3 linked regions of the Prochlorococcus marinus XMU1411 genome follow. The protein of the gene in region 3 binds, or shares a complex with, the protein of the main gene of each other region. Links are inferred from orthologs where the notes say so. Each region holds a gene or a part of one and is shown on either strand. Other genes may lie near its edges. The genes, in order: nuoH, HA145_RS00950 and HA145_RS01575.

Region 1 (2,954 bases), 130 kb from region 3 along the record:
ATCCTAATTACATCTACAACGCAGTTATAAGACTAATAGCAAAAATACCCACAATGATTGCTGCGTTTCAGCTTATTCGAAAAGGACAAGATCCAATTCAACCTAGAGATGATTTAACTTACTCATCAAATTTTCTTTACATGCTGACTGAAAAAGAACAAGATCCTATAGCTGCAAAAGTTTTTGATAGGTGTTTAATCTTACATGCCGAACATAGTTTAAACGCAAGTACATTTAGCGCAAGAGTGACTGCAAGTACTCTTACAGACCCTTATGCTGTCATCGCCTCTGCTGTAGGAACCCTGGCAGGCCCACTGCATGGAGGAGCAAATGAGGATGTAATTGCAATGTTAGAAGAGATTAAAACCCCAGAAAATGCAGGGTCTTTTTTAGATAATGCAATAAAAAATAAAAGTAAGATAATGGGCTTCGGTCACAGAGAATATAAAGTTAAAGATCCAAGAGCAATAATTCTTCAAAAACTGGCAGAAGAGCTTTTTATTAGATTTGGAGCAGATGAAATGTATGAAGTCGCCAAATCACTTGAGACAGAGGCAATACCAAGACTTGGACCTAAGGGTATATTCCCTAACGTGGACTTTTATTCTGGTCTTGTTTATAGAAAACTTGGTATTCCTCGTGATTTATTTACTCCAATTTTTGCCATATCTAGAGTGGCTGGTTGGTTAGCTCATTGGAGAGAGCAACTTGGAGCAAATAGAATTTTCAGACCATCGCAAATCTACACAGGTTCAAAACCAAGAGATTGGATCAGCCTAGAAAATAGAGAATAATATTTCCAGCTTTTCAAAAAAAAACACACATATTGTTTGTGAAGAGTTAATCTATTAAGTAAATAACAAAAAAATTTTGGAATACGGATTAGATCTCGAATATAGTTTTAATGAATTCTTAAAAGGTTTTGGCCTTTCCAGTGAAATCGCTCATATAATTTGGCTCCCTATACCTATGCTTTTGGTTTTGGTAGCGGCAGTTGTTGGCGTTTTAGTAACAGTTTGGCTTGAAAGAAAAATATCTGCTGCTGCTCAACAAAGAATAGGGCCCGAATATGCAGGAGCGCTTGGCGTACTCCAACCAATTGCAGATGGTCTTAAGTTGCTTGTCAAAGAGGATATTATTCCTGCTAAAGCAGATGGAATTCTCTTCACTGCAGGACCTATATTAGTTCTTGTACCAGTGATTCTCTCATGGCTAATTGTTCCTTTTGGACAAAATCTTTTAATAAGTAACGTTGGTATTGGAATTTTCCTATGGATCGCTTTAAGCAGTATCCAGCCAATTGGGCTTCTTATGAGCGGATATGCATCAAATAATAAGTATTCATTATTAGGAGGTTTAAGAGCAGCGGCTCAATCAATAAGTTATGAAATACCCTTAGCTTTATCTGTATTGGCTATCGTACTAATGACAAATTCTCTAAGTACTATTGACATTGTCAATCAGCAAAGTGGTGCTGGAATACTAAGCTGGAATATATGGAGACAACCAGTTGGTTTCATAATCTTTTGGATTTGTGCACTAGCAGAATGTGAGAGACTTCCATTTGACTTACCTGAAGCTGAAGAAGAATTAGTTGCAGGATATCAAACTGAATATGCTGGAATGAAATTCGCATTGTTCTACCTTGGTAGTTACATTAATTTAATTCTTTCAGCATTATTGGTATCAATACTTTATTTAGGAGGATGGGGTTTTCCTATTCCAGTTGAATTAATAGCTAAGTTTCTTAATTTGCCAATCAATGCTCCCTTAATTCAGGTCTTCACTGCATCAATAGGCATCGTAATGACTGTTTTAAAAGCATATCTTTTAGTTTTCATTGCAATATTATTACGTTGGACAACTCCAAGGGTAAGAATAGATCAACTTTTAGATCTAGGATGGAAGTTTCTCCTTCCAATTTCTCTTGCTAATCTTTTGATAACTGCAGGATTAAAACTTGCTTTTCCTCAGTTCTTTGGTGGTTAATTTAAGTAAAAATACTTAAATTTAAAATTATTCCACTAAAATAAAATAACTAAGTAAATTCTTCAAAATGAACAATTTCCTTCAACAAATAAACAGTTATATCAAAGAAGCATTTAATGCTGGTAAATATTTATACAATGGTATATCTGTAACTTTTGATCATCTTCGAAGAAGACCTGTTACTGTTCAATATCCATATGAAAAATTAATACCTTCTGAAAGATATAGAGGAAGAATACATTATGAATTCGATAAATGTATTGCTTGTGAAGTTTGTGTGAGAGTATGTCCAATAAATCTACCAGTAGTTGATTGGGTAATGAATAAAGAAACCAAAAAAAAGGAACTGAGAAATTATTCAATAGATTTTGGAGTTTGTATATTTTGCGGAAATTGTGTTGAATATTGTCCAACTAATTGTCTTTCAATGACCGAAGAATATGAATTAGCTACTTTCGATAGACACAATCTAAATTTCGATAATGTCGCTCTTGGTAGACTTCCTACAAACGTCACAACTGATCCATCAGTCAAACCTCTAAGAGAACTTGCCTATCTCCCTAAAGGTGTCATGGATCCTCATGAAATCCCAGCTTCAGATTCTAGAGTTGGTAAATTACCTGAAGAAGTTTATGATTGGATGAAACCTGAATCCAATGAAAATAATGATAAAGTTTCTAATCCAACTAATTAATTCCCATTAATTTATGTCCATCGCAATAACAACTCAATTTATTTGTTTTACAGTTCTATCTTTAGTTGTCATTATTGGAGCTCTTGGTGTTGTATTGCTCGAAAGTATTGTTTATTCAGCCTTTCTACTTGGGGGAGTGTTCATGAGTGTAGCAGGATTATATCTTCTCTTAAATGCAAGTTTTGTTGCTGCAGCGCAAGTTTTAGTTTATGTGGGTGCAGTTAATGTATTAATAATTTTTGCAATCATGCTAGTTAACAAGAAAGAAGAT
Region 2 (2,951 bases), 120 kb from region 3 along the record:
ATTAGCACCTTGTTACGGCTCAACTGAAACAGCAGCCATGGTTACGAGTTTAAAACCAAAAGAATTCTTAATGGGTTTTAAAAATGTTGGAGAAATACTACCTGATACAAAAATCAGAATTAACGCAAAAGGATTAATCGAGATAAAATCAGCCAGAATTGGAATCGAAATAATAGACTCTTCAAAAACTGAAAATTTCAAAAATAAAAATGGGTGGTGGCAAACCGGTGATTTAGGTGAAATTAATCAAATCAATAATTCTTTATATTTAAACTTTCTTGGAAGAAGTGATAACGCTTTTAATTCAGGAGGAGAAATCGTTTTCCCAGAAGTAATTGAATCTCGATTAAATGATTTCATTATTAAAGAAAATATCCCAATTAATAAATTCAATATTTCAAAAGTATCAGACAAATTATGGGGAAATAAAATTAAAATAATTGTTGAATTTACAGAACTTATAAATTATAAAAAAATTAAAAATTCATTAAATTTATTAAAAAAATTTTCTCAAAGTTGGCCTAAACATGAAAAACCTGAAAAGTGGATTGTTAAAAAAAATACCAGTGCAGAAAAAATAAACTATAAATTTAAAAAATAATAATTAGCATTCTTTTAAATTTGAGCTTACATTTGACGCCTCTATCCATCTTTCTAACTGATCGGGAAGTTCTATTTTATTTCTTGAATCAACATCTAAAGAACAATGTATTATTTTTCCTTCTGCTACTTTATTTCCATTTTTTATAAAAAAGCTATTTACTTGGAACAAATGTGTATTAATTTTATGAGGGGCAATTTTTACTTTTAAGAAATCTCCAATTTTTATAGGCGCAAGAAAGTTTGCTTCACAGTTTATTATGGGAAAAATAATTTGACTTTTACGTATAGAAAAATCTGGGAAAATATCTTGATATGGAATCCCATAAATTTCGATACTCTCTTCCCAAGCTTCGTGCGACCATTTTAATAAGTTATGAAAATGAATTACACCTGCAGAATCACAATCACCGAATCTTACCTTCTTCTGCAATATCAACCAGTCAGCGGGTTTCATTTAAAGAACTTATCTATCAACAGATCCCATAATGACATCTATTGAGCCAAGAATTGCCATAATATCGGCGATTTTGGCACCTTTAAGAATATGCGGCAATATTTGGAGATTATTTAAATCAGCTGCTCTGATTTTAAATCTCCATGGGGTAACTTCATTATTTCCTTGAATGAATACACCTATTTCTCCTTTACCAGACTCTAATCTTGTATACAATTCTCCGTTAGGAATTTTAAAAGTTGGAGCAACCTTCTTAGCTACATATTGATAGTCCAAACCAAATATTTCACTTTTTTTATCTTCAGTCGCCATTCTTTGAGCTTCCAAATTTTCTGTTGGACCTCCTGGAATCATTTTACAAGCTTGGCGAATGATACTTAGTGATTGTCTCATCTCTTCAACTCTTACTCGATATCTCGCATAACAATCTCCTTCTTTTTCTGAAGCAATCTGCCAATCAAAATCGTCATAACATTCATAACTATCGACTTTCCTTAAATCCCAAGAAACTCCAGAAGCTCTAAGCATTGGCCCAGACAAAGACCAATTAATTGCCTGGTCTCTTTGTATTGTTCCCAGACCTTCAATTCTTTTTCTAAAAATTGGATTATTTGTAATTAATTTTTCATATTCATCAATCTTAGGTCCAAACCAGTCACAAAAGTCTATACATTTTTCTAACCATCCGTATGGAAGATCACATGCGACACCACCTATCCTAAAGAAATTATTATTTATCAGCCTCTGTCCAGTAGCAGCTTCCCAGAGATCATATATCATTTCTCTTTCTCTAAAAATATAGAAAAATGGAGTTTGAGCTCCTACGTCTGCTAAAAAGGGACCGAGCCACAAAAGATGATTAGCAATACGATTGAGTTCCAGCATTAGAACTCTGATGTAACTAGCTCTTTTAGGAACTGGAATATTAGCTAATCTTTCAGGAGCATTTACTACAATAGCTTCATAAAACATTCCTGCTGCATAATCCATTCTGCTTACATAAGGGACATACATTACATTTGTCCTATTTTCAGCTATCTTTTCCATTCCTCTATGTAAATATCCAATTACTGGCTCACAATCAATGACATTCTCACCATCAAGAGTTACAACTAATCTTAAAACCCCATGCATTGAGGGATGGTGAGGGCCAAAATTGACCACCATTGGTTCTGTTCTAGTCTCTAGCTGAGCCATTCGAAATTTAACTTCTAAATAAATCTTAGTCGAAAGTTATGCAAACTGACCTATCTGATTCATCTTTTTTCAATCATAAATCAGTTATGACAGATGAGATTATGACCTCATTAGAGCATTACCCATTAATCCATAACAACCAACTTAAAGGAATAGACGCAACTTTAGGCGGAGGCGGGCACTCTTATCATTTATTGAGAAAATATTCGGATTTAAATATAATTGGACTTGATCAAGATCCATACGCGAGAATATCAGCATCAAAAAAACTTGATGAATTTAAAAATAGGATTGATATAAGGGCTTCAAATTTTGCAGATTTTGTACCAAAAGAAAAAGTTTCTTTTGTAATTGCAGATCTTGGAGTAAATAGTAACCAGATTGATAACCCTAAAAGAGGATTCAGTTTCCAAAAAGATGGTCCACTTGATATGCGCATGAATCCTCTTATTGAGGTTGATGCAGAGAAATTAATTGAGGATTTAAATGAAAAAGATCTAGCTAACCTAATTTATAAATATGGAGATGAGAGATTATCAAGAAAGATTGCAAGGAAAATAAAAATGGATTTGAAGGAAAATGGGAAATATTCTGGGACAAAAGAGTTAGCTTATTCCATTGCAGGCTGCTTTCCACCAAAACAAAGATATAAAAAAATACACCCAGCAACAAGAACATTTCAAGCACTAAGAATTGC
Region 3 (3,056 bases):
CAATATAGATTTTCTGGAGGAAGTGGTCTGGAGGGACATAGTTTTGGGAATCTATTCTTGTCAGCTTTAACAACAATTACAGGTAGTTTAGAAAAAGCAGTTCAGGCCTCAAGTAAGGTTTTGGCTGTACAAGGTCAAGTTTTACCAGCAACAGATGTTGATGTTATGTTATGGGCCGAATTAGAGGATGGTGAAAAAATTTTTGGAGAAAGCAAGATAAGCAATTCTAAAAAATTAATTTCAAGGATTGGTTACCTACCAGAAAATCCTTCTGCTCTTCCAAGTGCTATCGAATCTATAAAAGAAGCTGATTTGATTGTTCTTGGGCCAGGAAGTCTATTCACCTCTTTGTTACCTAACTTGTTAGTGCCAGAGATAGTAGATGCTTTATTGCAAAGTAATGCCCCTAAAATTTACATAAGTAATTTGATGACTCAGCCTGGCGAGACAGATGGACTTAATGTTTATCAACATGTCAAATCAATAGAAAAACAACTATCAAATTTTGGAGTTAATACTCGAATTTTTAATGCAATTTTATCTCAAGTCCAATTTGAAAAGTCTCCATTGGTAGATTATTACGAAAGTAGAGGGGCGGAACCAGTCCAATGTAATAAAGAAAGATTATTATCTGAGGGATATTATGTCTTACAAGCACCATTATATTCAAAAAGAATAACCCCAACTCTTAGACATGATCCTAGGAGATTAGCAAGAGCAGTTATATTTATGTACCGCAAATTAAAAAAACTAAATTAATATGCATCTTGAAGTTCATAAAAATCAGGCTGAATATAGTCTTTTCGCAATGGCCATCCTCTCCAGTCTTCCGGCATTAATAGTCTTTTGGGATTTGGATGATTTATAAAATTTATTCCATACATGTCATATGTTTCTCTTTCTTGCCAATCACTTCCTTTAAAAATTTCATACAAACTAGGGATTGATAAATCAGAATCTCTTTTTAAGAAAACTTTTAATCTAACTTCTTTAATTTTTTCGATTTTTTGTAAGTCATCAACAGTTATAAAATGATAGAAACTAACAAGATTTTTCCCCGGTCCTTCATCATAGCCACCTTGACATTGAAGATAGTTGAAACCATAATTTCTTAACGCCGATACCGCTTCATATAATTTGCTAGGTTCCACAGAAATGTTTTCAATTCCTATGTGATCATCAGATAAAGATTGATTTGGAATTCCATCTTTAGACAAAGATTGGCTTATAAATCCTTCTTTCTCTATTGAAGTATCTGAGGATGTGGCTATACCGTCTTTTTCCATTAATCTTCTACAGAATTAATAATTTCAGTTTTTTCGCTGTTTTCAGGGAATTCGGTTATTTTTTCTTTTTTGGAGGGGGATATTACGTTAGCTGAAGTTTTGTTTAGATATTCACCTGTATTTTCTGAAAAAACAAGGTTCATTTCGTGATCTGATGTAATGTATCTGTGAGTTTGTTCTGTTTTTGTACGCTCTAAAATTGATTCATTACCAACTTTTTTTCTTAATTTAATTACAGCATCAAAAATTGCTTCTGGTCTTGGCGGACATCCTGGGAGGTATAAATCAACTGGTATCAATTTATCAACACCTCTTACAGCAGTTGTAGAATCTGCACTGAACATTCCCCCTGTGATTGTGCAGGCACCCATAGCAATAACATACTTTGGTTCAGGCATCTGCTCATAAAGTCTTACAAGCGCTGGTGCCATCTTCATTGTTACTGTCCCTGCAACTATTATCAAATCTGCTTGCCTTGGCGAGCTTCTAGGTACTAATCCAAATCTGTCAAAATCAAATCTAGATCCGATTAAGGCAGCAAATTCTATAAAACAACAAGCTGTTCCATAAAGAAGGGGCCATAGACTGCTTAACCTAGCCCAATTATGAAGATCATCTAAGCTTGTCAATATAACGTTTTCGCTTAAATCTGTAGTAACTTGGGGTGCACCAAGAGGGTTGCAAGTCCCTTCTCGAATTTCTCTTATTGCTTTTGGTGATAATTGTGGATTCAATTTTTTTAACTCCATTCTAAAGCGCCTTTTCTCCATGCATATGCCAGGGCAATAACAAGTATTGCAATGAAGATTAAAGCCTCAATAAAAGCTAATAAGCCTAATCTATTGAAGGCAACAGCCCAAGGATAAAGGAATACTGTCTCAACATCAAATATAACGAAAACCAATGCAAACATGTAATAACGAATATTAAATTGAATCCATGCTCCTCCAATAGGCTCCATTCCAGATTCATATGTAAGTTTTCTTTCACCTGTTCTCCCTTTTGGGGCAACGATGAGATTAGTAACTAGAGCTAATACTGGAACAGCTGCGGCAATTAGAAGGAAACCTAAAAAGTATTCATAGCCAGTTAATAAAAACATCTTAAAAAATTAATTTTGAATAAAAGTCGCTTAATTAAGCAAAATCTTTTAAAGTTCTTAAAGAACAATAATAAGCCGTGAGTGAAAACATTCAACCAGCCTCTGAGGAAAACAAAATAGTTGAGAACTTTGAGAAAGAAAAACTTTCTGAAAATTCCTCAGGAGTAAATGTTGAACAACCTACCCCTAATCTAGAACAAAATAGATTCGAATGTAGAAGTTGTGGATATATTTATGATCCGTCTGAAGGAAATAAAAAATTAAACATACCTAAAAATACTCCTTTTTCAGAGTTGGATGGTAATACTTTCGCTTGCCCTGTTTGTCGAGCTGGTAAAAATTTTTATAAGGATATAGGTCCTAAATCTAAACCAAGTGGTTTTGAAGAAAATTTAGTTTATGGGTTTGGCTTTAATAGTTTACCTCCTGGACAAAAAAACATATTGATCTTTGGAGGGCTAGCGTTCGCTGCTGCTATGTTCCTTTCTTTGTACTCTTTGCATTAATATATACAAATGAAAAAAATTATTACTATTATTCCCAATCTTCTTTTATCAGTTCTTCTTTGTTTTGTATTGAGCAGTTGTTCATCTACAGGAGTAAAGATGAGTGATAGCAGCCCTTGGAAAACAATTAAGTTTGAGGACCAGTCTAATGCTTTAGATGTT

Evidence for each region.
Region 1: the proteins of HA145_RS01575 (region 3) and nuoH are in contact, whole or in part, in a crystal structure (PDB 6Y11), measured with the Thermus thermophilus proteins. The link is inferred for Prochlorococcus marinus XMU1411 from one-to-one orthologs. Residues at the interface, in WP_096411117.1 of Thermus thermophilus: Arg16, Glu17, Gly18, Leu24, Leu27, Val28, Trp30, Gly31, Arg32, Asn34, Ser35, Trp37, Thr54, Asp55, Ala56, Asp59, Ala61, Arg62, Phe63, Gly64, Glu66, Val67, Phe68, Arg69, Ala70, Ser71, Arg73, Gln74, Ala75, Asp76; in WP_096411122.1 of Thermus thermophilus: Arg36, Val44, Arg45, Met46, Gly47, Pro48, Asn49, Arg50, Val51, Leu57, Gln58, Ala61, Asp62, Ile64, Lys65, Ile67, Phe68, Lys69, Glu70, Ile72, Val74, Glu223, Ala224, Glu225, His233, Thr234, Glu235, Tyr236, Ser237, Trp241.
Region 2: the proteins of HA145_RS01575 (region 3) and HA145_RS00950 are in contact, whole or in part, in a cryo-EM structure (PDB 6KHJ), measured with the Thermosynechococcus vestitus proteins. The link is inferred for Prochlorococcus marinus XMU1411 from one-to-one orthologs. Residues at the interface, in WP_011056552.1 of Thermosynechococcus vestitus: Leu46, Met47, Tyr48, Thr50, Ala51, Cys52, Phe54, Ile55, Glu56, Ala58, Ala59, Ile61, Gly62, Ser63, Arg64, Phe65, Asn76, Pro78, Thr89, Thr91, Lys93, Met94, Ala97, Leu101, Met123, Phe124, Ser126, Asp127, Ser128, Tyr129; in WP_011057128.1 of Thermosynechococcus vestitus: Pro17, His18, His19, Pro20, Ser21, Met22, Val25, Arg27, Met29, Thr31, Ile38, Asp39, Cys40, Glu41, Pro42, Val43, Ile44, Gly45, Tyr46, Leu47, His48, Arg49, Gly50, Met51, Lys53, Ile54, Asn57, Arg58, Pro65, Tyr66.

What each region holds. Positions count from the first base shown.
Region 1 is NZ_JAAORI010000002.1:84,687-87,640, reverse strand. The notes cover bases 136-2,929. They hold nuoH (NADH-quinone oxidoreductase subunit NuoH), read left to right. Parts: upstream 136-870; coding sequence 871-1,989; downstream 1,990-2,929. Other genes in these bases: HA145_RS00880 (NADH-quinone oxidoreductase subunit J), read left to right, coding at 2,697-2,929; ndhI (NAD(P)H-quinone oxidoreductase subunit I), read left to right, coding at 2,057-2,683; HA145_RS00895 (citrate synthase), read left to right, coding at 136-794. Outside these bases: more of HA145_RS00895, read left to right, coding at 1-135; more of HA145_RS00880, read left to right, coding at 2,930-2,954. UniProt on the Escherichia coli protein: NDH-1 shuttles electrons from NADH, via FMN and iron-sulfur (Fe-S) centers, to quinones in the respiratory chain. The immediate electron acceptor for the enzyme in this species is believed to be ubiquinone.
Region 2 is NZ_JAAORI010000002.1:95,824-98,774, reverse strand. The notes cover bases 161-2,951. They hold HA145_RS00950 (NAD(P)H-quinone oxidoreductase subunit H), read right to left. Parts: upstream 2,255-2,951; coding sequence 1,067-2,254; downstream 161-1,066. Other genes in these bases: rsmH (16S rRNA (cytosine(1402)-N(4))-methyltransferase RsmH), read left to right, coding at 2,293-2,951; HA145_RS00955 (acyl-CoA thioesterase), read right to left, coding at 605-1,057; HA145_RS00960 (AMP-binding protein), read left to right, coding at 161-601. Outside these bases: more of HA145_RS00960, read left to right, coding at 1-160.
Region 3 is NZ_JAAORI010000002.1:212,487-215,542, forward strand. What follows is about bases 161-3,056. They hold HA145_RS01575 (NADH dehydrogenase subunit K), read right to left. Parts: upstream 2,036-3,056; coding sequence 1,286-2,035; downstream 161-1,285. Other genes in these bases: HA145_RS01565 (gluconeogenesis factor YvcK family protein), read left to right, coding at 161-759; HA145_RS01570 (NAD(P)H-quinone oxidoreductase subunit J), read right to left, coding at 756-1,286; HA145_RS01580 (NAD(P)H-quinone oxidoreductase subunit 3), read right to left, coding at 2,026-2,388; HA145_RS01585 (rubredoxin), read left to right, coding at 2,466-2,894; HA145_RS01590 (photosynthesis system II assembly factor Ycf48), read left to right, coding at 2,904-3,056. Outside these bases: more of HA145_RS01565, read left to right, coding at 1-160. UniProt on the Escherichia coli protein: NDH-1 shuttles electrons from NADH, via FMN and iron-sulfur (Fe-S) centers, to quinones in the respiratory chain. The immediate electron acceptor for the enzyme in this species is ubiquinone.